Regions from separate parts of the Streptomyces endophyticus genome, predicted to be linked through region 2. Evidence: riboswitches for the same ligand, from Rfam matches in the RefSeq annotation. Region 2 holds a riboswitch; the other holds the start of a gene.
What was found. Region 2 has a riboswitch for thiamine pyrophosphate ahead of OKJ99_RS08655 (purine-cytosine permease family protein). Riboswitches for the same ligand answer to the same signal wherever they lie in the genome.
Positions count from the first base shown of each region.

Region 1: linked by a shared signal. The riboswitch ahead of thiO (glycine oxidase ThiO) and the one ahead of OKJ99_RS08655 (purine-cytosine permease family protein) in region 2 are both predicted to bind thiamine pyrophosphate.

Region 1 is NZ_JAOZYC010000132.1:69,793-81,435, forward strand. Features, by position in the region: gene OKJ99_RS23190 (phytoene desaturase family protein) at 182-1,678, shown strand; gene OKJ99_RS23195 (hypothetical protein) at 1,795-2,697, opposite strand; gene metF (methylenetetrahydrofolate reductase [NAD(P)H]) at 2,743-3,663, opposite strand; gene thiE (thiamine phosphate synthase) at 3,769-4,416, opposite strand; gene OKJ99_RS23210 (Rv2175c family DNA-binding protein) at 4,497-4,862, opposite strand; gene OKJ99_RS23215 (NAD(P)/FAD-dependent oxidoreductase) at 4,947-6,188, opposite strand; gene OKJ99_RS23220 (hypothetical protein) at 6,308-6,655, opposite strand; TPP riboswitch at 6,708-6,821, shown strand; gene thiO (glycine oxidase ThiO) at 6,828-8,006, shown strand; gene thiS (sulfur carrier protein ThiS) at 8,003-8,203, shown strand; gene OKJ99_RS23235 (thiazole synthase) at 8,211-9,023, shown strand; gene pknB (Stk1 family PASTA domain-containing Ser/Thr kinase) at 9,160-11,115, shown strand; gene OKJ99_RS23245 (deoxyribonuclease IV) at 11,164-11,643, shown strand, end outside.
Region 2 is NZ_JAOZYC010000057.1:137,325-148,967, reverse strand. Features, by position in the region: partial or broken gene OKJ99_RS08660 (hydroxyethylthiazole kinase) at 1-156, opposite strand, end outside; gene OKJ99_RS08655 (purine-cytosine permease family protein) at 208-1,608, opposite strand; TPP riboswitch at 1,598-1,692, opposite strand; gene OKJ99_RS08650 (family 2B encapsulin nanocompartment shell protein) at 2,107-3,525, shown strand; gene OKJ99_RS08645 (family 2 encapsulin nanocompartment cargo protein terpene cyclase) at 3,579-4,823, shown strand; gene OKJ99_RS08640 (geranyl diphosphate 2-C-methyltransferase) at 4,840-5,727, shown strand; gene OKJ99_RS08635 (hypothetical protein) at 5,897-6,994, shown strand; gene OKJ99_RS08630 (DUF3291 domain-containing protein) at 7,157-7,702, shown strand; gene OKJ99_RS08625 (TerD family protein) at 7,735-9,591, shown strand; gene OKJ99_RS08620 (FAD-dependent oxidoreductase) at 9,623-10,765, opposite strand; gene OKJ99_RS08615 (peptide MFS transporter) at 10,771-11,643, opposite strand, start outside.

The DNA.
Region 1 (11,643 bases), on a different contig from region 2:
CCACTCTCCCGTCTGCGCAGGTCGGGCCCCATCCGCGTACCTACTCATCTCCCCGACTAGGTACGGATACTCAGACGTGCGCGCTCAAGCCCAGGCGGACTCCGTGCCCGCACTCAGCGGACCACTGCAGCCGTGCGACCTGGCGGCGGTGTTGTCAGTGGTGGCGGATAAGGTCCCTGGCATGGCACGAATTGCGGTGATCGGCGCGGGGATGGGCGCCATGGCGGCCGCCGCTCGGCTGGCCGTCGCGGGCCACCGACCGGTGGTCTTCGAGCGCGCGTCGACATACGGCGGGTCGCTGGGCCGCCTCGATCGCGACGGCTTCGCGTTCGACACGGGCCCGGGGCTGCTCCATCTGCCCGCCGTCCAGCGGGACTTGTTCATCAAGACCGGCAAGGAGCCGCTGGAGGACCTCGTCGGCCTCACCCAGATCGAGCCCGCCGTGCGGCACGTCTTCGCGGACGGCACGACGACGGACCTGCCGAACGCGCGGCGGGCGGGCGTCGCCGAGGCGCTCGACGCGGCGGTCGGTCCGGGCGCGGGCGGGCGCTGGTCGGCGTTCATGAACCGCGCGCGGGAGGCCTGGGACCGCTCGCGGCGCCCGCTGCTCGAAGAGCCGCTGTGGCCGAACTGGCAGGTGCTGGCCGACCGCGAGCCGTACCCCTCGGTCGTGCACAAGCGGGTCCTGCGCAAGGACCGCGCGGCGGGGACCCTCGCGGAGATCGGCGCGCTCGAACTGGGCGGGGAGCCGCGACTGGTGGCGCTCCTTGAGCAGTACGCGCTGGCGTGCGGCCTCGATCCCCGTACCGCCCCCGCGAGCGCGGCCGTGCTGCCCTACATGGAGCAGACGTTCGGGACGTGGGCCGTGGCCGGCGGGATGCGGGCCCTCGCGGACGCCGTGCACGCGCGCTGCCTGCAGCGGAAAGTCGAGTTCAGATTCGGTTCGGCCGTCACCCGGATCGTGGAGAAGGACGGGCGCGCGGCCGGTGTGGAGCTGGCCGACGGCACGGTGGAGGAAGCCGAGTTCGTGGTGGCGGGCGTCGCTCCGGGCATGCTCAGTGGGCTGCTTCCGGGGCGGCCCGTGCGCGCCGAGGGGCCGTCCCAGCGCGAGTCGGCGTGGCCGAGCCGGCTGACCGTGCACCTCGCTCTGCGCGGGGCCCGGCCGCAGGACACCCCGCACCGCACGGTGGTGCACGCGGCGGACCGGGACGCCGAGTTGGCATGGCTCTTCGAAGGCGGCCCGGCACCTCAGAGACCGACGGTGGCGGTGCTGCGTACCGGTGACGCGGCGGCGGTGCCGGACGCCGAGCACGAGGCGGTGACCCTCACGGTGACCGTTCCGGCCCACGCGCGCGTGGGCGAGGACGACGTGGAGCGGGTCCTCGCGGCGGCCGAGCGTGCGGTGCCCGAGCTGCGCGAGCGGCTGCTGTGGCACGAGGTGCGCACCCCGCAGGACATCGCCGAGGCCACCGGAACCGAGGGCGGCGCCGTGCCCGCCCCCGCGCTCGCGGCGGCGGGCGGCAAGCTGCTGCACGCGTCGAACACCACGGCCCTGCCCGGCCTGACGACCGTGGGCGGCTGGTCCCACCCGGGCGGCGGGCTGCCGCACGCGGGCATGTCCGGCGCGCTGGTGGCGGGCCTGATCGTGGAGGGCCCGGGCTTCCAGGGCTCACAGTGAGCCGCGGGCGCCTGCGTGAACCGCGGGAGCCCCCGACGCAATGAGCCCCGAGCGCCTCAGCTGCTCGGGGCTCCGCGTTCAGTACCTGCGTTCAGTACCTGTGTTCAGTACCTGATTCAGTACCTGTACTGCTGCTCGTTGTATCCGTTGTTGTCGTATCCGGTGTTGTCGTACCCGTTGTTGTCGTACGCGGTGTTCGGGTCGTGCTGCGGGTACGACGGGTACTGCTGCTCGGGCGGCAGTTCACCGCCGTAGTCCTGCTGCCCGTCGCCGTTGCGCTGCTGCGGTACCCACACGCCGCCGGGGGGCGTCTCCCCGCCGTAGCCCGCCGCCGTCGCGTACGGGTCCGCGTAGCCCTGCCCGGTGGCGTACGGGTCGCCGTACTGGGGCTGCGCCGGGTAGGTCTGCGTCCCGATGTACGGGTCCGAGTACGGGGCGGCGTAAGGCTGCTGAGCCGGGTCATAGCCGTAGGCGTAACCCTGCTGGTCGTAGCCGTAGGACCCGGCGTCGTAGCCGTAGTCCTGCATCCCGGGTGCCGCCTGGGCGGTCTGGGCGTACGCCGCGTCCTGGTAGACGCCGTACTGGCTGGTGTCGTCGGGCATCGGCTCGGGGGCGTACACCGCCGTGCTCTCGGCCGCCGACTCCGGGACCGGCGCGTACTCCTGCCGGGCCGGCTCGAACTCCAGGTCCGAGACCTGGAGGGTCGGGTCCTGGTGCAGCTCCTCCCCGGAGCGGCGCTTACGGTCGACGCCCGGGACGCCCGGCACGCCCTTGAGCGACCAGCCCGCGGCGAAACCGCGGCGGAACGACAGCGTGACGTACGTCTGCCCGATCGCGAACGCGATGGCCCCGGCCCCGATGACGTACACCGAAGGCATCAGGACACCGAGCACGACTCCGAGGAAGCCGCCGAAGGCCAGCAGCCGCCAGCGCAGCCGTGCCTTGTACTGCAGCAGGACCTCACCGAGGAGCCACAGTGCCACCAGTCCGAACGCGACATAGAGGACCGCCCAGCCCATGTACGCCCCTCTCGTACGGCCGTAGCCCTTGTGGGTACGGCGAAATCAGCCCCGCTCGTGGTGCAGGTCCAGGTTCTCGTAAATCTCCAACGTCGCCGTGGAGTTGTTGAGGGTAATGAAGTGCAGACCCGGCACTCCCTCGTCAAGCAGCTTGGCGCAAAACTCCGTAGCGAACTCGATGCCAATGGAGCGTACAGCGGCTGGATCGTCTTTTGCTGTGAGGATTCGCTCTTTCAACTCCGGAGGGAAGTCCGCGTTGCTCAACTTGGGCAGGCGTTCGAGCATGCGCACACTCGTCACCGGCATGCATTCCGGGATGATCGGCGTCTCGCAGCCGGCCGCGGCGACCTTGTCGCGCAGCCGCAGATACTCCTCCGGGTTGAAGAACATCTGCGTGATCGCGTAATCGGCGCCCGCACGGCACTTGTCGACGAAGTGCCGCACGTCGGAGTCCCAGTCCGCCGAGCGCGGGTGCATCGAGGGGAATGCCGCGACGCCGACGCAGAAGTCCCCGGACTCCTTGATCAATTCAACGAGTTCGGCCGCGTACGTGAGGCCTTCGGGGTGCGAGATCCAGTCACCCATGGGGTCGCCGGGCGGGTCACCGCGCACCGCGAGCATGTTCCGGATCCCGGCGTCGGCGTACTGGCCGATGATGTTGCGCAGTTCGGCGACCGAGTGTTCGACGGCCGTGATGTGGGCCACCGGCGTCAGCGTCGTGTCGGCGACGATCTGCTGTGTCTCCTTGACGGTGCCCGCGCGCGTGGAGCCGCCGGCGCCGTACGTCACGGAGACGAAGTCGGGTGAGACCGCCTCGACCCTGCGCAGGGCGTTCCACAGGTTGCGCTCGCCCTTCGGGGTCTTCGGCGCGGAGAACTCGAACGAAAAAGCCGTCTTGCCGGGCGCGAGCATGTCGCGCACGGTGCGGGCACGATCAGTCCTGGTGGAAGCAGTACCTAGGGCCATACGGGCAGGTTACTGACCGATATCCAAAGCCCCTAATCCCCGTCCACCTTGCGGACAGGCGGGCGGGACGGCCGTTACCGGCGGGTTCCTCCGGGATCGCGCAGGTCACACGGCGCGCAGGCGCTTCGCGAACTCGGCCGCCGCGGCGGCCGGATCGTCGGCCTCCGTGATGGCCCGGACGACGACGGCCCTGCGGGCGCCGGCCTCCAGCACCTCGTCCAGATTCGTCAGGTCGATGCCGCCGATCGCGAACCAGGGGCGGTCCGTGTCCAGGCCCGCCGTGTAGCGCACCAGGTCAAGGCCGGGGGCGTACCGCCCGGGCTTGGTCGGGGTCGGCCAGCAGGGGCCCGTGCAGAAGTAGTCCACACCCTCCTGGACGGCGGCCGCGGCGGCCTCGTCCGCGGCGTGCGTGGAGCGGCCGATGAGCACGTCCTCGCCGAGGACGGCGCGGGCCGCGGGGACCGGCAGGTCGCCCTGGCCCAGGTGCAGCACGTCCGAGCGGGTCGCGTGGGCGACGTCCGCGCGGTCGTTCACCGCGAACAGCTTGCCGTGCCGGCGGGCGGCCTCGGCGAACACCTGGAGGTGCTCCAGCTCCTCGCCGGCCTCCATGCCCTTGTCGCGCAGCTGCACGATGTCGACGCCGCCGGCCAGCACGGCGTCGAGGAACTCCGGCAGATCGCCCTGGCGCCTGCGCGCGTCGGTGCACAGGTAGAGCCGCGCGTCGGCGAGCAGTGCGCGCCTGGAGTCCGCCATGAAGTCCCCCCGTGGGTCGTGCGGTGTCGGTGGCGTGCGCACCACGAGGGTCGCGGTGCGCACGCCGGACGGTTGTCAGGTCAGACGGCGAGCGCCTGGGCGCGACGCTTCACCTCCGTGCCGCGATTCTCGCTCAAGGCCTGCGCGGGCGTGCCCGGCAGGGTCGGGTCGGGGGTGAAGAGCCACTCCAGCATCTCTGCGTCGCTGAAGCCGTCGTCCCTCAGAACCGTCAGGAGGCCGACGAGCCCCTTGACGATCTTGTCGCCGTCGATGAAGGCGGCGGGCACGTGCAATGCCCTGTTCTCACCGCGGCGCACGGCGATCAGCTGGCCTTCCTTGACCAGCTGCCGCACGCGCGTCACCTCGACATCGAGGTGTTCCGCGATGTCGGGGAGGTTGAGCCAGGCAGGGACGAGAGCATCGATCTTTGCGTCAATCTCGGTCACAGGACAAGCGTGCCATCCCGGACTGACACTCGGAAGCCGGGCCGGTGCGGATGGGCCACGACTCCTCCCGTTTGCCCCCGTCTGTCACGCCTTGGGTGCCACCGCGGACTTCAGCGGGCGGGCCGGATCCGCGAGGAGCTCCGGGTCGAGCACGGTCCCCGCCTGGATGAGCTTGCGCCCCTGGGCCAGGTCACGCGGCTTCCCGACGGCGAGGACCGCCACCAGGGCACCGTCCCGCAGCCAGCACACCGACCAGGCGGCACCGGCGGGGTCGCCGCGCCACACCGTCGCGTCGGCGCCCGCGTGGTGCCCGGCGTACTGCACGAACCGGCCGAACTGCTCGGACCAGAAATAGGGCACCGGGTCGTACACCGCCGGGGTCTCGCCGACGATGTTCGCCGCCACCGTGCGCGGCCCCTGCAGCGCGTTGTCCCAGTGGTGGACCATGAGGCGCTCTCCGTAGCGCGCCGAGGGGAACGAGGAGCAGTCCCCCACCGCGTACACGTCGGGCACGGAGGTGCGCAGCCCGTCGTCCGCGAGGACCTCGCGGTGGGCGCCCAGCTCGATGCCGGAGCCGGCCAGCCAGCGGGTGGCGGGGCGGGCTCCGATGCCGACGACGACGGCTCCCGCGGGCAGCCGCGTGCCGTCGTCGAGGACCACGACGCCGGGCTCGACGCGCTCCACGCGCGCGCTGGTGCGCAGCCGGGCTCCGGCGTCGGCGTACCAGGTAGCCATGGGGGCGGCGATCTCGGCGGGCAGCGCCCCGGCCAGCGGCCGCTCGGCGGCCTCCACCACCGTGACCCGGCAGCCGGCCTCACGGGCCGCGGTGGCGAACTCGGCGCCGATCCAGCCGGCGCCCACGACCACCACGTCCTGCTGCCCGGCGAGGACGGGCCGCAGCCGCTCGGCGTCGTCGAGCGTGCGCAGCAGGTGCACTCCGGGGGCGGATCGCGCGCCCGGCAGCTGGACGGGTTCGGCGCCGGTCGCGACGACCAGCACGTCGTACGGGACCGGCCCTTCGGCCGTGTCCAGCTCGTGGTCACCGGGCCGCAGCCCCGTCACCTCGCGGCCCAGCTCCAGGGAGACGCCGAGCGCCTCGAAGTCCACGTCGAAGGCCGAGCCCTCGGCCTTGCCGAGCAGCACCGCCTTGGACAGCGGAGGCCGGTCGTACGGCTGGTGGGGTTCGGCGCCGAGCAGCGTGACAGCGCCGGTGAAGCCCTGTTCGCGCAGCGCGACGGCGGTCTGCACACCGGCCATGCCCGCGCCCACGATGACGACGTTCCGCTGCCCCGAAGGCGCTCCGCTCCCGCTCCGCTGCTCACTCACGGGATCACTTTAGGCACCTGATCTTGCGTCAGTCAGCGGCCTGGGCCACTCCCGCGCCGTGACGTCCTGCACATGTGCCAGCGGTTTATCGATCAAGGAAAAGGGCGCCGCTCCGGCGTTCATGCCGGTCCGGCGAGCTCCTCGACCACGCTGGTGCCGCTGCCCTGCTGCGACTCCCACTCCCAGGTCTCGTCGAGGCGCACCCGGCCGTCGGGGAGCTCGGACACGGTCGAGACGCAGTGCCCGGAGGAGGTGGTTCCGTCGGTCTTCAGCTGGACGTAGCGGAAGTCGATCCGGTCCCCGGCGCGCGTGCCCACGAGGTGCCCCTCCACGACATCGCCGCCTACGTAGGCGGCGGAAATACGGCCGTCCCGCTCCCGGTACGTGAAGCGGGTCCGCGTGCCCACCTGCCCCGGGGCCTGGTCGGCGACAGGGGACAGAACAAGACCGTCGAGAGAACGGGCCACGGGCTGAGACTCCCTTACTGGAGGCCATGGTGAACGGCTAGGGTGGCCAACGTAGAGCACTCGCGGGAGCCCGTACGCAGCGGGCTGAGAGGGAGGCTGGAGCGGCCTTCGACCGTACGAACCTGATCCGGGTCATACCGGCGAAGGGAGGGGCTTGACGCCCATGTCGTCCATGCCTTCAACGCACCCCGTCCACCCGCACACCTGCGACGTCCTTGTCGTCGGTGGCGGCATCATCGGTCTGGTCACCGCCTGGCGGGCCGCGCAGCGCGGCCTGTCCGTCGCGGTCGCGGACCCCGAACCCGGCGGCGGGGCCGCCCAGGTGGCGGCCGGAATGCTGGCCGCCGTCACCGAACTCCACCACGGCGAGCAGACGTTGCTCGGCCTGAACCTCGCCTCCGCACGCCGCTACCCGGACTTCGCGGCCGAGTTGTCGGAGGCCACCGGGCAGGACCTCGGCTACCGCGCGTGCGGCACGCTCGCGGTCGCGCTCGACGCCGACGACCGCGCCCACCTGCGCGAACTGCACGCGCTGCAAACGAAGTCGGGGCTCGAGTCCGAGTGGCTCTCGGGCCGCGACTGCCGCCGCCTGGAGCCGATGCTCGCCCCGGGCGTGCGCGGCGGACTGCGCGTCGACGGGGACCACCAGATCGACCCGAGAAGGCTCGCGAGCGCCCTCGTGACGGCCTGTGAGCGCTCCGGCGTGACCTTCCACCGGTCGTGGGCCGAGAGGCTCTGTGTCGTCCGCGACCGGGCGCGCGGCGCGGTCCTCGCCGACGGCACCGAACTCGCCGCGGAACAGGTGGTGCTGGCCGCGGGCAGCCGCGGCGGACAGCTCGCGGGCGTGCCCGACGCGGTGCTGCCGCCGGTGCGCCCCGTCAAGGGCCAGGTGCTGCGCCTGACGGTGCCGAAGCGGTACGCGCCCTTCCTCAGCCGCACGGTCCGGGCGGTCGTGCGCGGCGGCAACCTCTACCTGGTGCCGCGCGTCAACGGCGAACTCGTGGTGGGCGCGACCAGCGAGGAACTCGGCTGGGACACCACGGTCACCGCGGGAGGCGTCTACGAACTCCTGCGGGACGCCCACGAACTCGTCCCCGGCATCACCGAACTCCCGCTCACCGAGACCCGCGCGGGCCTGCGCCCCGGCTCCCCCGACAACGCCCCGCTCCTGGGACCGACCGCCCTGCCCGGCCTCCTCCTGGCGACCGGCCACTACCGCAACGGCGTGCTCCTGACGCCGATCACCGGCGACACCATGGCGCACGTCCTGACCACCGGTGAACTCCCTGAAGAGGCCCGCCCGTTCACGCCGAAACGCTTCGGCACCGCCCTCGTGGAGCAGCCCGTATGAACGTCCACGTCAATGGCGAGCCGCGCACGGTGACCGCGGGCATCACGCTCGACCTCCTGGTCACCACGCTCACCACCGCGCCCGGGGGCGTCGCCGCCGCCCTCAACGAAACCGTCGTCCCCCGCACCCAATGGCCCGCCACGGCGCTCTCCGAAGGAGACCGCGTCGAGGTCCTCACGGCCGTACAAGGAGGCTGAACCGTCCATGGCCGACGACACTTTCGTCCTCGGGGGCGACCCGTACTCCTCGCGCCTGATCATGGGCACGGGCGGAGCACCCAGCCTCGACGTCCTGGAGCGCTCCCTGGTGGCCTCCGGAACCGAACTCACCACCGTGGCGATGCGCCGCGTGGACGCGAGCGTGCACGGCTCGGTGCTCTCCGTCCTGGAAAAACTCAACATACGGGTGCTGCCCAACACGGCCGGCTGCTTCACCGCGGGAGAGGCCGTACTGACGGCCCGCCTCGCGCGCGAGGCACTCGGCACGGGCCTGGTGAAGCTGGAGGTCATCGCCGACGAGCGCACCCTGCTGCCCGATCCGATCGAGCTGCTCGACGCCGCGGAGACGCTGGTGGACGACGGCTTCACGGTCCTGCCCTACACGAACGACGACCCGGTTCTGGCCCGCAAGCTGGAGGACGTCGGCTGTGCGGCGATCATGCCGCTCGGCTCCCCCATCGGCTCCGGGCTCGGCATCCGCAACCCGCACAACTTCCAGCTGATCACCGAGCACGCGCGCGTACCGGTGATCCTGGACGCGGGCGCCGGCACGGCATCCGATGTGGCACTCGCCATGGAACTCGGCTGCGCGGGTGTGATGCTCGCCTCGGCGGTGACCCGCGCGCAGGAGCCCGTCCTGATGGCCGAGGGCATGCGGCACGCGGTGGAGGCGGGCCGCTTCGCGTACCGGGCCGGGCGCATCCCGAAGCGGCACTTTGCGGAGGCGTCGTCTCCTGCGGAGGGGCGGGCGGTGCTTGATCCGGAGCGCCCGGCGTTCTCGGCGGCCCGCACCGTGTGACGGACACGGGGCTCTGCCCCGGACCCGCGCCTCAACCGCCGGCGGGGCTTGAGAGTGGTCACAGCTGTGCTGCAGGACGGGCCCAGTCCTGCGGCACGGAAGCTGCGTGTCGGTGACTCCTCGTACACTCGCCTGCGTGGACACGACCCTTCAGGACCCGTTGCTCGGGCACGTGCTCGACGGCCGGTACCGCGTCGACGCACGCATCGCGGTCGGCGGGATGGCCACGGTCTACCGGGCCGTGGACACCCGCCTCGACCGCGTGCTCGCGCTCAAGGTGATGCACCCCTCGCTGGCCGCCGACGCCTCGTTCGTGGACCGTTTCATCCGCGAGGCCAAGTCGGTGGCCCGCCTCTCGCACCCCAACGTCGTGGGGGTGTACGACCAGGGCACCGACGGCGCGTACGTGTATCTGGCGATGGAGTACGTGGCCGGCTGCACCCTGCGTGACGTACTGCGCGACCGGGGAGCGCTGCGGCCCCGCGCCGCCCTCGACATCCTGGAGCCGGTCCTCGCCGCACTGGGCGCGGCCCACCGCGCGGGCTTCGTGCACCGCGACATGAAGCCGGAGAACGTCCTGATAGGGGACGACGGCCGGGTCAAGGTGGCGGACTTCGGCCTGGTCCGCGCGGTGGACACGGTCACGAACACGACGGGGGCGGTCCTCGGCACGGTCTCGTACCTGGCGCCCGAGCAGATCGAGAACGGCACGGCGACAGCGAGCGTCGACGTCTACGCGTGCGGTGTCGTGTTCTACGAAATGCTCACGGGAGGCAAGCCGCACGCGGGCGAGTCCCCCGCCCAGATCCTCTACAAGCACCTTCACGAGGACGTGCCCCCGCCCTCGGCCGCGGTCCCCGGCCTCCCCTTCGAGCTCGACGAACTGGTCGCGTCGGCGACCGCGCGCACCCCCGAGGTGCGCCCGCACGACGCCGTGGCGCTGCTCGCGCAGGCCAGGTACGCCCGGTCGACGCTCACCGATGCCCAGCTGGACGCGGTGCCGCCGCAGGCCCGCGATACGGCGTACGTGGGGGCCGACGACCGTACGAGTGTGATCCCGCGCGCGGTGGGCACGCCCGTACAGCTGCCGCTGCCCACGGACTCCGCGGGCCAGGCACGGCTCAACCGGACGAGCCGCCTGGAGATGCCGCCGTCCCCGCCGCCCGCGGCCCCCGGACCGGCGCGCGGCAGCGCTCGCGGCCGCGGCCCGCAGCGCCGCACCCTCGCGATCCTCGCGGCCGTCCTGCTGGTCCTCGGTGTCGGCACGGGCGTCTGGTACATCAACTCGGGCCAGTTCACGAAGGTCCCGTCCGTCCTCAACCAGACGCAGACGCAGGCCGAGAAGCGGCTTGCCGGCGCGGGCCTGGAGAGGGGCACGGTCGCCCGCGAGTACAGCGACACGTACAAGCGCGGCACCGTGATGGACAGCGACCCGGGATCCGGCGACCGCATCCGCAGCGGCGGCTCGGTGGACCTGACGGTGTCCAGGGGCTCGAAGACCGTGAAGGTCCCCGACCTCAGCAGCACCCCGCTGGGCACGGCGAAGAGCGACCTCAGGAAGCGGGACCTCGAACCCGGCATGACCACCAAGGAGTTCAGCGACGAGATCGCCAAGGGCTCGGTGATCCGCACGGATCCCGACGCGGGCAAGACCCGCAAGGCCGGTTCCGCCGTCGCCCTGGTCGTCTCCAAGGGCTCCCCGATCGACGTCCCCGACGTCACGGGCGAGTCCGAGCAGGACGCCATCGCCGACCTGGAGGACGCGGGTCTGAAGGCCGAGATCTCCACGAAGCGGGTCAACTCCGAAGAGGACAAGGGCAGCATCGCCCAGCAGTCCCCCGCCGAGGGCAAGCAGCTCGCCGAGGGCGACACGGTGACCCTCACGATCTCCAAGGGCCCCGTCATGGTCGAGGTCCCCGACGTCACGGACCTCAAGGTCGACGAGGCGAAGTCGCAGCTCAGCGCGGCGGGCTTCGAGGTGGAGGAGAACCGCGGCCTGCTCGGCCTGTTCGGCGACACGGTCAAGAGCCAGTCGGTGGAGGGCGGCGACGAGGCCCCGAAGGGCTCCACGGTCACGATCACCATCCGGTAGCGGCAGCCCGGCCCCTGGCGTTCGGCGGCCCATGACACCCTGGGCCGGGTGAACAGCAGCATCCGCAATCCGATCGGCGGCCATGTCCCCGTGGCCGGCGGCCTCGCGACCGTAGGGCTCTCCTACGCCCGCGACCTCAAGGCCGAAACCGTCCAGGTCTTCGTGGCCAACCCCCGCGGCTGGGCCACCCCGCCCGGAAACCCCAAGCAGGACGAGGACTTCCGCGACCGGTGCGCCGCGGAGAACATCCCGGCGTACGTCCACGCCCCGTACCTGATCAACTTCGGTTCGCACACCGAGGCGACCGTCGACAGGTCCGTGGACTCCCTGCGCCACTCGCTGCGCCGGGCCCGCGCGATCGGCGCCCTCGGCGTCGTCGTGCACACCGGCTCCGCGACCGGCGGCCGGGACCGCGACGTCGCCCTCGCGCAGGTCCGCGAGCGCATGCTGCCGCTGCTCGACGAGCTGACCCACGACGACGATCCGTTCCTGCTCCTGGAGTCGACCGCGGGCCAGGGCTCCTCGCTC
Region 2 (11,643 bases):
CGCGGCGCCCACCGCGAGCAGGACGTTGGCGGTGAACCCGGTCACCACCGCGTTGGTCAGGCACTGCACCAGCGGTGCTTCGCTCTGTACGCGCCCGAGCGCCCGCGCCGCGAAGGCGACGAGGTCGTCGGGGCATCCGGGGGACGTCTGAGGCATGGGGTGACTCCAAGTACAGGAGGTGCGAGGTGCGAGGGCTCGTACGGCAGGTCAGGCGCGTATCCGCAGCCGCAGCGGCGCGTACACGGCGGCGGCCACGAGGAACGCCACGTAGTACGAGACGTCCGCGCCGTGCAGGGCTTCCGCCACCGGCCCCACGTACAGGCTGGTGTCCATGAACGGGACCGCCGCGGCGAAGGCCGCCGCGAAGGCCAGCAGGGCGGGCCAGGCGGGCTGACGTCGCTCCCGCTCGGCGGCGAGATCGATCGGTGCGCCGGCCCGCGCCCTGGCCCGCGCGCGCCAGTCGACGAGGACGATCGCCACGAAGCCAGGGATCCAGTACCCGACGAACAGCAGCACATTCTGGAACCGCGCGGTGGTGTCGGCGGCGTGCATCCACAGGACGAGCGGGAAGCCGAGCGCGGCGGCGAGGGCGGCGGCCAGCGGGCGCGGTATGCGCACGCCGATGGTCTGCAGGGCGAGCGAGCCGCTGTAGTCGTTCATGGCGTTGCTGCACAGTGCGGCCAGTGCCACCGCGAGCAGCCCGAATCCGCCGACCGCTCCCCCTCCGAGGATCTTGTAGACCCCGGCCGCCGTCTGGTCGGTGAGCACGGAGGCGCCCCACAGCCCGAGCGCCTGGACGGCCACGAACGACACCAGCAGGCCGAGCAGCGTGTACCAGAACATGCGGGTACGGGAGGTGGTGGCGGGCAGGTAGCGGCTGAAGTCGCTGGCGTACGGCGCCCAGGACAGGCTGAGGCTGAGTGCGATGGTGCTGGTCAGGACGAACGCGCCGAGGCGGTCGGCGCCGTGCACGGAGCCGTGGGCGGCGGGGTGCACACCGTCGAGCAGCCGCCAGGCGATCAGCGCGAACGCGGCGCCGAGCACGAAGGTCATGACGATCTGCAACCGGTGGATGGCCTCGTAGCCGAAGACACCGAGCAGCCCCTGGGCGAGCAGCATGACGAGGACGCCGACCCAGAACGGCCAGCCGAACAGCCGGGCCAGCGCGTCACCGCCGAACAGGCCGATCAGCGCGTCCCAGGCGATGGACGACAGCCACTGCAACACGCCAGGCAGCACGACTCCGCGCCCGAACGCGAGCCCGGCCAGCGGCAGTTGCCCCGCCCCGGTCCTGCTCCCCCACGTCCCCAGGTAGGCGGTCGGCACAGCGCCGACGAGGGTGCCGAGGACGACGGCGGCGAGCGCGGTGGTGAAGTCGAGTCCGAGCGCGATGCCGACGGTGCCGGTGAAGACACCGGTCATCGTCAGGTTCGGGGCGAACCACACGGTGAACAGGCGCCCGGCCCCGCCGTAGCGGTTGCCCTCGGGGACCGGCTCGATGCCGTGCCCCTCGATGCCGAGGTCGCCGGGTGCCGCGGGCATCCGCCCGTCGAAGGCGCCGCCCTCGCGGTCGGCAGGCAGGTCACTGGAAACATGCGCCACAGGCATGAGACATCCCTCCGCCAGTACGAACTGGTTCAGGTTCGACGGGTGTGTTCTCAGCCCTTGGGTGGGGCACCCCGTGTCCGGTTACGGCGGCAAGGGTAACGCGGCGGCCTTGGGTGGCGCGCGGGTGGGTTCCGGTTCCGCCGCACCGCCCTCTACCTTGCCGGGCACCAGGTCCGCAATGCGGACCCGAGGTCGCAGGTGGCCGACTTCCGTCGGGTTTACGGCGCCGCGACGCCCGCTGCCCGCACGGGCCAGGGCCGACGTCCGCTCGGACGCCTCGTGAAATCCGGCCGAGTTCCGTCGATCCCCCGCAAACACCGCGCGGACTTGATCATCGCATCGAGCGAATGTCGCCGACTTCCCTGGGTCCGGCGGGCGATGCGGACCTTACGGTGATGCTGGATCTGGACGCATTACCTCCGAATTGTTCACCTTTCCTTCTTCTGTCCCGTCGCAACGGGCATGCGCGCTTTCGCCCGACCAAGGAGAGCTCACCCGATGACAGTCGACTCGACCACCCCGGACACCGCGACGGCCCTGCTCAAGCAGACCAGTCTCGGCACGGCGGCCGCCCGCAATCTCGCCACCACCACCAAGTCCGCCCCGCAGATGCAGGAGATCACCTCGCGGTGGCTGCTGCGCATGCTGCCCTGGGTGGAGACCAAGGGCGGCGTCTACCGGGTGAACCGCCGCCTGACCTACACCGTCGGCGACGGGACCATCGAGTTCATCCAGGACGGCTCCGACGTCCGGGTGATCCCCCGCGAACTCGGGGAACTGGCGCTGCTGCGCGGCTTCGACGACGTCGACGTGCTGACCGCCATCGCCGACCGGTGCGAGCAGCGCGACTTCCGGGCCGGCGAGACGCTGGTCGAGCGCGGGGCGCCCGCGGACCGGCTGCACTTGATCGCCCATGGCCGTGTCAGCCAGTTCTCCGAGGGCGGCTACGGCGACGAGGTGGCACTCGACGTGCTCGCCGACGGCGACCGCTTCGGGGACCACGCACTCCTTGACGATGACGCCCGCTGGGAGCAGACCGCGGTCGCCGAGACGGCGGGCACCCTGCTCACCCTCTCGCGCTCCGACTTCGCGGCCGTACTGTCCGCCGCGCCGCCCCTCCAGGCGCACATCGAAGAGTTCAAGTCGCTCGCGGGCCGGGGCCAGAACCACCGCGGCGAGGCGGAGATCCCGATGTCGGCGGGGCACGTGGGCGAGCACGAGCTGCCCGGCGCGTTCGTCGACTACGAGGCGAGGCCGCGGGAGTACGAGCTCTCGGCCGCGCAGACGATCCTGCGGGTCCACACCAGGGTCGCCGACCTCTACAACGAGCCGATGAACCAGACCAAGGAGCAACTGAGGCTCACCGTCGAGGCGTTGCGCGAGCGCCAGGAGCACGAGCTGGTCAACAACCGGGAGTTCGGCCTGCTCCACAACGCCGACTTCAAGCAGCGCCTCCAGCCGCACTCGGGACCGCCCACGCCGGACGACCTGGACGAGCTGCTCTGTCGCCGCCGCGGCTCGAAGTTCTTCCTGGCCCACCCCCGCACCATCGCGGCGATGGGACGCGAGTTCAACGCGCGCGGGCTGTATCCGGACCACGTCGACCTCGGCGGCCAGCAGGTCCCGGCCTGGCGCGGGGTGCCGATCCTGCCCTGCAACAAGATCCCGGTCACCAAGGAACGCACCAGCTCGATCCTCTGCATGCGTACCGGCGAGGACAACCAGGGTGTCATCGGCCTGCACCAGACCGGGCTGCCGGACGAGTACGAGCCGGGGCTCTCGGTCCGGTTCATGGGCGTCGACGAGCAGGCCATCACCAAGTACCTCGTCAGCACCTACTACTCCGCCGCGATCCTCGTGCCGGACGCGGTCGGTGTGCTGGAGAACGTGCAGATCGGCCGCTGGCCCAGCAGGTAGCGGGTCAGGACCGCCGCCGCCCACCCCACCAAGGAGCCCTCAAGGAGACATGGATGCCCCCGCCTGAGCCGACACCTCCGCAGTCGAGCCTGCCGGAAGCGGCCTCCCGCTTCGGGGCGCAGGTCCTGGCCGACGCCGCGGCCCGCGCCCGTGACATCGGCGCCGTCACGGGCGGCCCGCCGCGTGTGCCATCGCCGGCGGTCGAAGTCCCCTCCACGAGCGCCGACTTGGGGCGGTTGCTGCGCGGGCCCAGCGGCCTCGGCACGGCGGGCCTGCGGCTGACTCCGCGGGAGGAGCCGGCGACAGGTGCCACCGAGAAGGGCCGACCCGTTCCCGGCCTGTACCACCACCCGGCGCCCGACCCCGATCCCGTACGGGTCGCGGAGGTCAGCCGCCGGATCAAGTCCTGGGCGATGGACGAGGTCGACCTGTATCCGGACGACTGGGAGGAGCAGTTCGACGGATTCTCCGTGGGCAGCTACATGGTCGGCTGCCACCCCGACGCACCCACCGTCGACCACGTCATGATCGCCACCCGGCTGATGATGGCGGAGAACGCGCTGGACGACTGCTACTGCGAGGACCACGGGGGCTCGCCCGTCGGCCTCGGCTCACGACTCCTGCTCGCACACACCACCCTCGACCCGCTGTACACGACGCGGGAGTACCAGCCGCAGTGGGCCGAGTCGCTGTACGCGGACGCGCCCCGGCGCGCGTACCGCTCCGCCATGGAGTACTTCGTCCAGGCGAGCAGCGCCTCCCAGGCCGACCGCTACCGGCACGACATGGCCCGCCTGCACATGGGCTACCTCGCCGAGGCGGCCTGGTCCGAGCACGACCACGTACCGGAGGTGTGGGAGTACCTGGCGATGCGCCAGTTCAACAACTTCCGCCCCTGCCCGACCATCACCGACACCGTCGGCGGCTACGAACTGCCGGCGGACCTGCACGCCCTGCCGGACATGCAGAAGGTCATCGCGCTCGCGGGGAACGCGACGACCATCGTCAACGACCTGTACTCGTACACGAAGGAACTCGACGCTCCCGGGCGGCACTTGAACCTGCCGGTCGTGATCGCGGAACGCGAGGACCTGTCCGACAAGGAGGCCTACCTCAAGTCGGTCGAGGTCCACAACGAACTCATGCACGCCTTCGAGACAGAGGCCGCGGCCCTGGCCGCCGCCTGCCCGCTCCCGAACGTCCAGCGCTTCCTGCGGGGCGTCGCGGCGTGGGTCGACGGCAACCACCAGTGGCACCAGAACAACACCTACCGCTACAGCCTGCCCGACTTCTGGTAAGAGATAGGACTCATCAGTGACCAGCACCGAACTCACCGCCACGGCCCCCAGCACCTCCCCGTACATCCCCGAGCCGGCGACCCCCTACCAGGAGGACATCGCCCGCTACTGGGACGGCGAGGCCCGGCCGGTCAATCTGCGGCTCGGCGATGTCGACGGTCTGTACCACCACCACTACGGCATCGGCGCGGTCGACCACTCCGCGCTCGGTGACGGAGCGGGTGAAGCGAGCGAGCAGAAGCTGATCGCCGAGCTGCACCGCCTTGAGTCGGCGCAGGCCTCGTACCTGCTCGGGAACCTCGGCGACATCGGACGCGACGACACCCTGGTGGACGCCGGCTGCGGCCGCGGCGGCTCGATGGTGATGGCGCACCGGCGCTTCGGGAGCAGGGTCGAGGGGGTCACACTCTCGGCAAAGCAGGCCGACTTCGCCAACGGGCGGGCCGCGGAACTCGGCATCCAGGACCACGTCAGGGCACGTGTCTGCAACATGCTGGACACCCCGTTCGAGACCGGGCAGATCTCGGCGTCGTGGAACAACGAGTCGACCATGTACGTCGACCTGCACGACCTGTTCGCCGAGCACTCCCGCATCCTGGAGGTCGGTGGCCGCTATGTCACCATCACCGGCTGCTGGAACCCGCGGTACGGCCAGCCCTCGAAGTGGGTGTCTCAGATCAACGCACACTTCGAGTGCAACATCCACTCGCGCCGGGAGTACCTGCGCGCGATGGCCGACAACCGCCTCGTGCCGCAGACCGTCATCGACCTCACGCCCGACACCCTCCCGTACTGGGAGCTGCGGGCCACGTCGTCGCTGGTCACGGGCATCGAGGACGCGTTCATCAACTCGTACAGGGACGGCTCGTTCCAGTACCTGCTGATCGCGGCGGACCGCGTCTGACCGTCCGCTGAACGTCTGTTGACCACCGGGGAGGGGCCGTTCCTGAACGGCCCCTCCCCCTTCGGTGTCGCCCGGCGTTCGTGCCTGTGCCATCATCCGTCGACGGCGGCCTGCCCTGGGGAGGGACCGGCCGCCACGGCAAACCGCACGGCACAAGGGGAGTTCACGGGTGAATTCGGGTGGGGATCACGGCAGTTCGTCGCTGTCGGACGAGGATTGGGAGCGCTTCCTCCAGGAGTCCGAGGACGGTGTGCGGGACGCGCCGAAGGAGCCGTCCGCGCGCGCCCGCATGGTGACGCGCCGCTTGCGGGAGGAGGACGCACGGCCCGAGCCATGGCGTTCGCACCAGCCGCCCCGGCCGCGCCGCCGCACGGGCTGGTACGCGCTCGGTCTGGTGGCGGCACTGGCCGTGGTGGTCGTGGCACTCGCCCCGGGGCGGGTGCCGGACTGGTTCACAGGCGACTCCGGCGCGGCGACACCACTCGCCGCGGAGACCGCCCGCCCCACGGCGCCGCCGCCGGGTGAGGCGGCCGCGCGCCCCACGCTGGACGAGCCGTTCAGAGGCTCCCCCGCAGCGCGCTGGGCCTCCGGGACGGCCGGGATCACGCTGCCCGCGGCCCGGGCCACCGGCTGGATGAGCAGGACACAGGTCGCTCGGGCCCTCGAACGGTCCCGGGACTTCCTCGCCGCGTCCAGCCTGGACCCCGGAGTGCTGCGCGGCGAACACCCCTCCGAGGCCATCGCCCTCATCAACCCCCACCAGCCGAAGGAACGCTCCTTCCTGGACCGGTCCCTGAGCAGGCCGAGCGAGAAGTACAACCCGCTCGTGCTGTTCAGCCGCTTCGACACATTGAAGGCGGAGCTGGTCGGCGACGTGGTCAAGACCCGCGGCCGGGTCACGTACGGCGAGGGCGACAAGGGCGCGCTGAGAGTCACCACCGACGTCACGTACGTGTACCCGGTCATGAGCCCGGAGGCGGGCGACGACCGTGTCACGCGCGTCATCGTCCGCCGCGAAGTGGTGATGAACTGGCCCGACCCGGCACGGGTGATCACCGAGCCGGGCACCTTCTCGGTCGTCTCGAACCGCGTGGACACCACCAACGCCGGCTGCGACACCTACACCGGCTACCTCACCCCGTCCTTCGCCGCCGACCTCGGCTCCGGCGACGGCGCCGTGGTCGATCCGTACGACCGGAGCACCGCGATGGACGAGCGGGCGGAAGCCGCCGGGGACGAGAGGTGCGGGACCGCTACGCGGTCGTGAACCGGGGCACGCGACACCGGCGACGCCGGGCCCGATTTCCCGAAGGGGACCGTACAAGAGGGCACTTGGGCAGGGAAAACGCAACGTCGACATCGCTCGCCCGGGCAGCTACCTTCATCCAGTCCTCGGTGGTCGGTCACGCCCCACGAACGGGAGAGACGCATGCCCCAGCTTGCTCTGTACACATTTGGCGTCCTGAAGTCACCCCTCGCCGACCCCACGCCACTCACGCGCGAGTTCTACGACATCGGTGGGGCCGTCTACGGGAAGCTCAGCCAGGCCCCCGGGTACCTCGCGCACGCCGAAGCGGCAGGCGGTGACCGGGGCTCGCTCTTCGAGGCGGACTGGGGCGCCTGGGGAGAGTTCGCCGTACCGACGTGGTACGACAAGGGCAGAACGCCGGAAACCACCGCCCTGGCGGCGACCCTCTCCCTCTGGACCGACCTGCGCCTCGCCGTCGACGCCATCTACACCGGTCTGCACCGTGAGGCACTGAACAGGCGTTACGACTGGTTCGAGAGAACAGGGCACGCGAATTACGTGTTCTGGTGGGTCTCCGACGACGAGACACCCGCCTGGCGGGACGGGGTCTCCAGACTGGAACACCTCAACGACCACGGCCCCGCGCCGCACGCCTTCACCTTCCCCGACTCCTTCGCACCGGACGGAACTCCGGCCCGAACAAGGTCAAAACGGCATACGGGTTGAAGGAACGGTGAAGGGCCAATCATCCTGGCGCCATGAGTCTCGCCTCAGCCTCGTTCAACGCGCCTGCGATGGGCGACTACGCCTACGACTGGGCGTTGGTCGACGTGGAAACCTCGGGGTTGACTGCCCGGCGGGACCGGGTCCTGTCGATCGCGGTGGTGACGATCGGTCAGGACGGCGAGCAGACCGGGGAGTTCTCGACGCTGCTCAATCCTGGCTGCGACCCGGGGCCCGTGAACATCCACGGGCTGACCGCCGAGCGGCTGCGGGGTGCGCCGACCTTCGACCAGGTCGCCGGCCGGATCGCGGCGATGCTCCAGAACCGGGTCCTGGTCGCCCACAACGCCCAGTTCGACTACGACTTCCTGGCCCACGAGTTCGCCCGCGCCCGGATGTGGCTGCCGGTGACGCAGCGGCTGTGCACCCTTGCTCTGAACCGTCAGGTGGATCCGCCGACCACCGACATGAAGCTGGGCACCCTCGCCGCCCATTACGGCGTACCGCAGGTGCGGGCGCACGACGCGCTGGACGACACCCGGGTGCTGGCCGGGATCCTGCGGGCGTCGCTGCTGGAGGCGGCGCGCCTCGGTCTGCCGTTGCCCCTTGTGGCTTGCCCGCCGCGGGCGGAGTCCCGGTTCACGCCGCGACCGCCCAAGACGCCCTGCGCGTACCGGAACCCGGGGCGGCTGGCTCCCGGTGGTCCGCTCCAGCAGGGGATGAAGGTCGCGATCACCGGTGAGACCGCCCACGCCCGGGCGGAGTTGGTCGGTCGGGCGGTTGCCGTCGGGCTGAACATGGTGACCTCCGTGAGCCGTTACACCAGCGTGCTGGTCACCAACGAGCCGGCGTCCGGTTCGGCGAAGGCCCGCCGTGCGGCCGCCGAGGACGTGCCCGTCATCGATGAACACACCTTCCTGCGGCTGCTGGCCGACGTGCGAACCGGCACGGCGCACGGGACGACGGCCGAGCCTGCCGTCATCACTCCGGTGGTGACACCGGCGACGGACGCGCCCGTCCCCGCTCCCCGCCAACCGGGCGACTCGGCCGACACGGCCGACACCTCGGACACCTCGGACAGGCCGCTGACGGGCCATCGGGTACTGGCGCTCGGCGGTACCCATGCCGGCGCTGCCGCGGCCCGGACCCGCGTCGTCGAACTGGGTGGCTCCGCGGCCGTCAACCTGTCGGCCAGCGTCACCGACGTCATCCTTCTCACTTGGGGCGAGACGGACCGCCGCATGAACCGCATCACCGCCCTCGAACTGCCCCTGCACGACGAACAGTGGCTCACCGCACCGACATTCAACGACCGGAGCGCGGCGGCCTTCCGATCACAAGGGCCGCAGGGGCCACAGGTGATGCCGAGGGGCGGTGTCATCGACCTGCCCATGCCGCAGCGCGGCACACCCGCGCCCGAGTGGTACGTCACGGGCAGTTGGGCTCCGCAGGCCGACTGCGAGATCGACGTCGTCGCGTTCCTCCTGGACGAGGACGAACAGGTCTCCTTCGACGAGGAGTTCATCTTCTACGGCGCCCCGGAGAGCCCCACCGGCGCCGTGCGGCTCCTCACCGGCGGCCCTGCCGAACAGACCATCGCCGTCGACCTCGCCTCTCTGCCGCCCGCGACCCACAAGGTCGTCCTCGCCGCGGCCATCGACGGTTCCGCCACCTTCGGGACGGTCGGCGCGATCCAGATCGGTGCGGCCGCGGGGAGCAGCGGGTCCCCCGTCGCCCGGGCGACCCTGGACGCCGCCACAACCGAACGCACCATGCTGCTCGCGGAGATCTACCGCAGAGGACCGCTCTGGCGGCTGCGCGCCGTCGGCCAGGGGTACGACCACGGCCTCGACGCCCTCGCGCGCGGATACGGTGTCGACATCGCCGACTGAGCGAACGGGCCGGAGCCGAACTCGCAGTCCGTCAGACGGACTCCGGGCGCGACACGTGCTCGGCGTCGAGGATGAACGCCGCGTCGTCGTTCTCCTGTGGCAGGCCGAGGGCGGCCCGGGCGGCGAGCTCGCCGAAGGCCGGCGCGTTCTTGAAGCCCTTGCCGGAGAACCCGGCGCAGACGAAGACCGAGGGCATGTGCGGGTGTTCGCGCAGGAACTCGATGCGTGAGTGCGTGTAGGCCTCGAAGTAGGCCTGGGCGCGCATCGGGTAGTCGTCCAGCAGCGGGAAGAGGTCACGCGCGACGGCGCGGACGGGTTCGAGGTCCTCGTCGGTGATGCGCAGGGGCGCGGTGTCCGGTGACTCGATGGGCAGGTGGTCGCGGAATCCGACACCGAGCTTCATGGCCAGGCCGTCCGCGGTCGGCAGCCCGTAGGAGTAGTCGGGTTCCGTACGCAGGTAGGGGAGCATTCCGTCGAGCGTGCTGCCGGCCCTGGGCAGGTACCACGACGAGATGAGGCGCCGCGTCGCGAGGTACGGGGCCATGTCCGGCAGGAGGGTGGCGGTCCACGCGCCCGCCGCGACGACGACCCGGTCGTAGCGCTCCGTACCGCTGTCGGTCACGATGTCGACCTGGCTGCCGACCTGGTCGATGGCCGTGACACGGCACTCGCGCAGGATCCTTGCGCCGCGTGCGACGGCCGCGTCCGCGGCGGTACGCACCGTGCGTTCGGGGAAGATGATGCCCGCGCCCTTGTCGAGGATGGCTACCTCGTCCTCGTGCAGCCGGAACTGCGGGAACCGCTGCTGTGCTTCCTCGCGGCTGAGGACCTCGGCACGACTGCCGAGCGCGGCGGCGCTTTCGAGCGCGGTGCGGGTCGCGGGGCTTGCGGTGCTGCCGATGGCGAGAGCGCCGGTCAGGTTGCGCAGCGTGCGCCCGGATTCCTGTTCCAGCTCACGCCAGATGAGGTCCGACCGGCCGGTGACGGGCAGGTACTCCAGGTGTTCCACGTCGATGTGGCGGAACAGCCTGGTCTCGCCGCCGGCGGCTCCACGCGAGTGTCCCGGGCTGAAGAGTTCGTAGCCGGTCACGTCGGCGCCGTGCCTGGCGAGTTGCCAGAGCGTCTGCGCTCCGATGGTTCCCGTTCCGATCACGGCGATGCGAGGAGTGGTCATGCGGGTCAGACCTCGATTCCGGCGTACAGACCACGGTGGACGGGCCTGCGAAACGCGTACAGGGACAGGCCCGCAGCGACTGCTCCGAGCGCGAGGGTCAGGAAGTAGGTGTTGTTCGAGACCGCGGTGAAGAACTGCCCCAGCAGGCCCGAGAGAGAGGAACCGAGAGCCAGCGTGAGGAAGTTGATGGCGACCATCTGCGCGGTGAAGGCCTTCGGCGCGATCTGCGTGGCCAGGGAGAGGCCGATGGGCCCGACGAAGATCTCGGAACTGCCCATCACGAACATGAAGACGACGATGTAGGCGAACGGGATCGTGGTGCCGTCGAACAGCGCGGAGATCACCAGGATGAACGCGAAGCCCAGTCCTATCTGCACGAGACCGATGGCGAACTTGGTACCGGCCTTCGGCTGGCGTGGCCCCATCCTCTTCCAGATGGCGGCGCCGACCGGGAGCATGGCCACGCCGGACGCGGACGAGATCATGGTGATCCAGCCGACGGGGAACGACCAGTCGCCGATGTCGAGGTCCACACGGCTCTTGACCAGGAGCGAGATGGCGGTGAACTTCGCGAAGAGCAGCCCGAAGTACAGCGATGCGCCGAGAAACAGGGGAATGTAGGAGCTCACGCGGCGGCGCTCGGAGGAGGTCACGTTCCCTGAGCGCAGGATGAGCGTGAAGTAGACGGCGGCGGTGAGGAGCGTTCCGACCGTGACGATCATGGAGAGCCGCTCGGCCTTGAGGAGGCCGGACAGGGCCGCCAGGGAGATGACCACGATCGCGGCGAGAGCGATGCAGAGGGCCTTGCGCAGTGCCGCCGCCGGCAGCGGGTTGATGACCTCACGGGCACGAGACGGCAGGGACCCCGCGGAACGGAC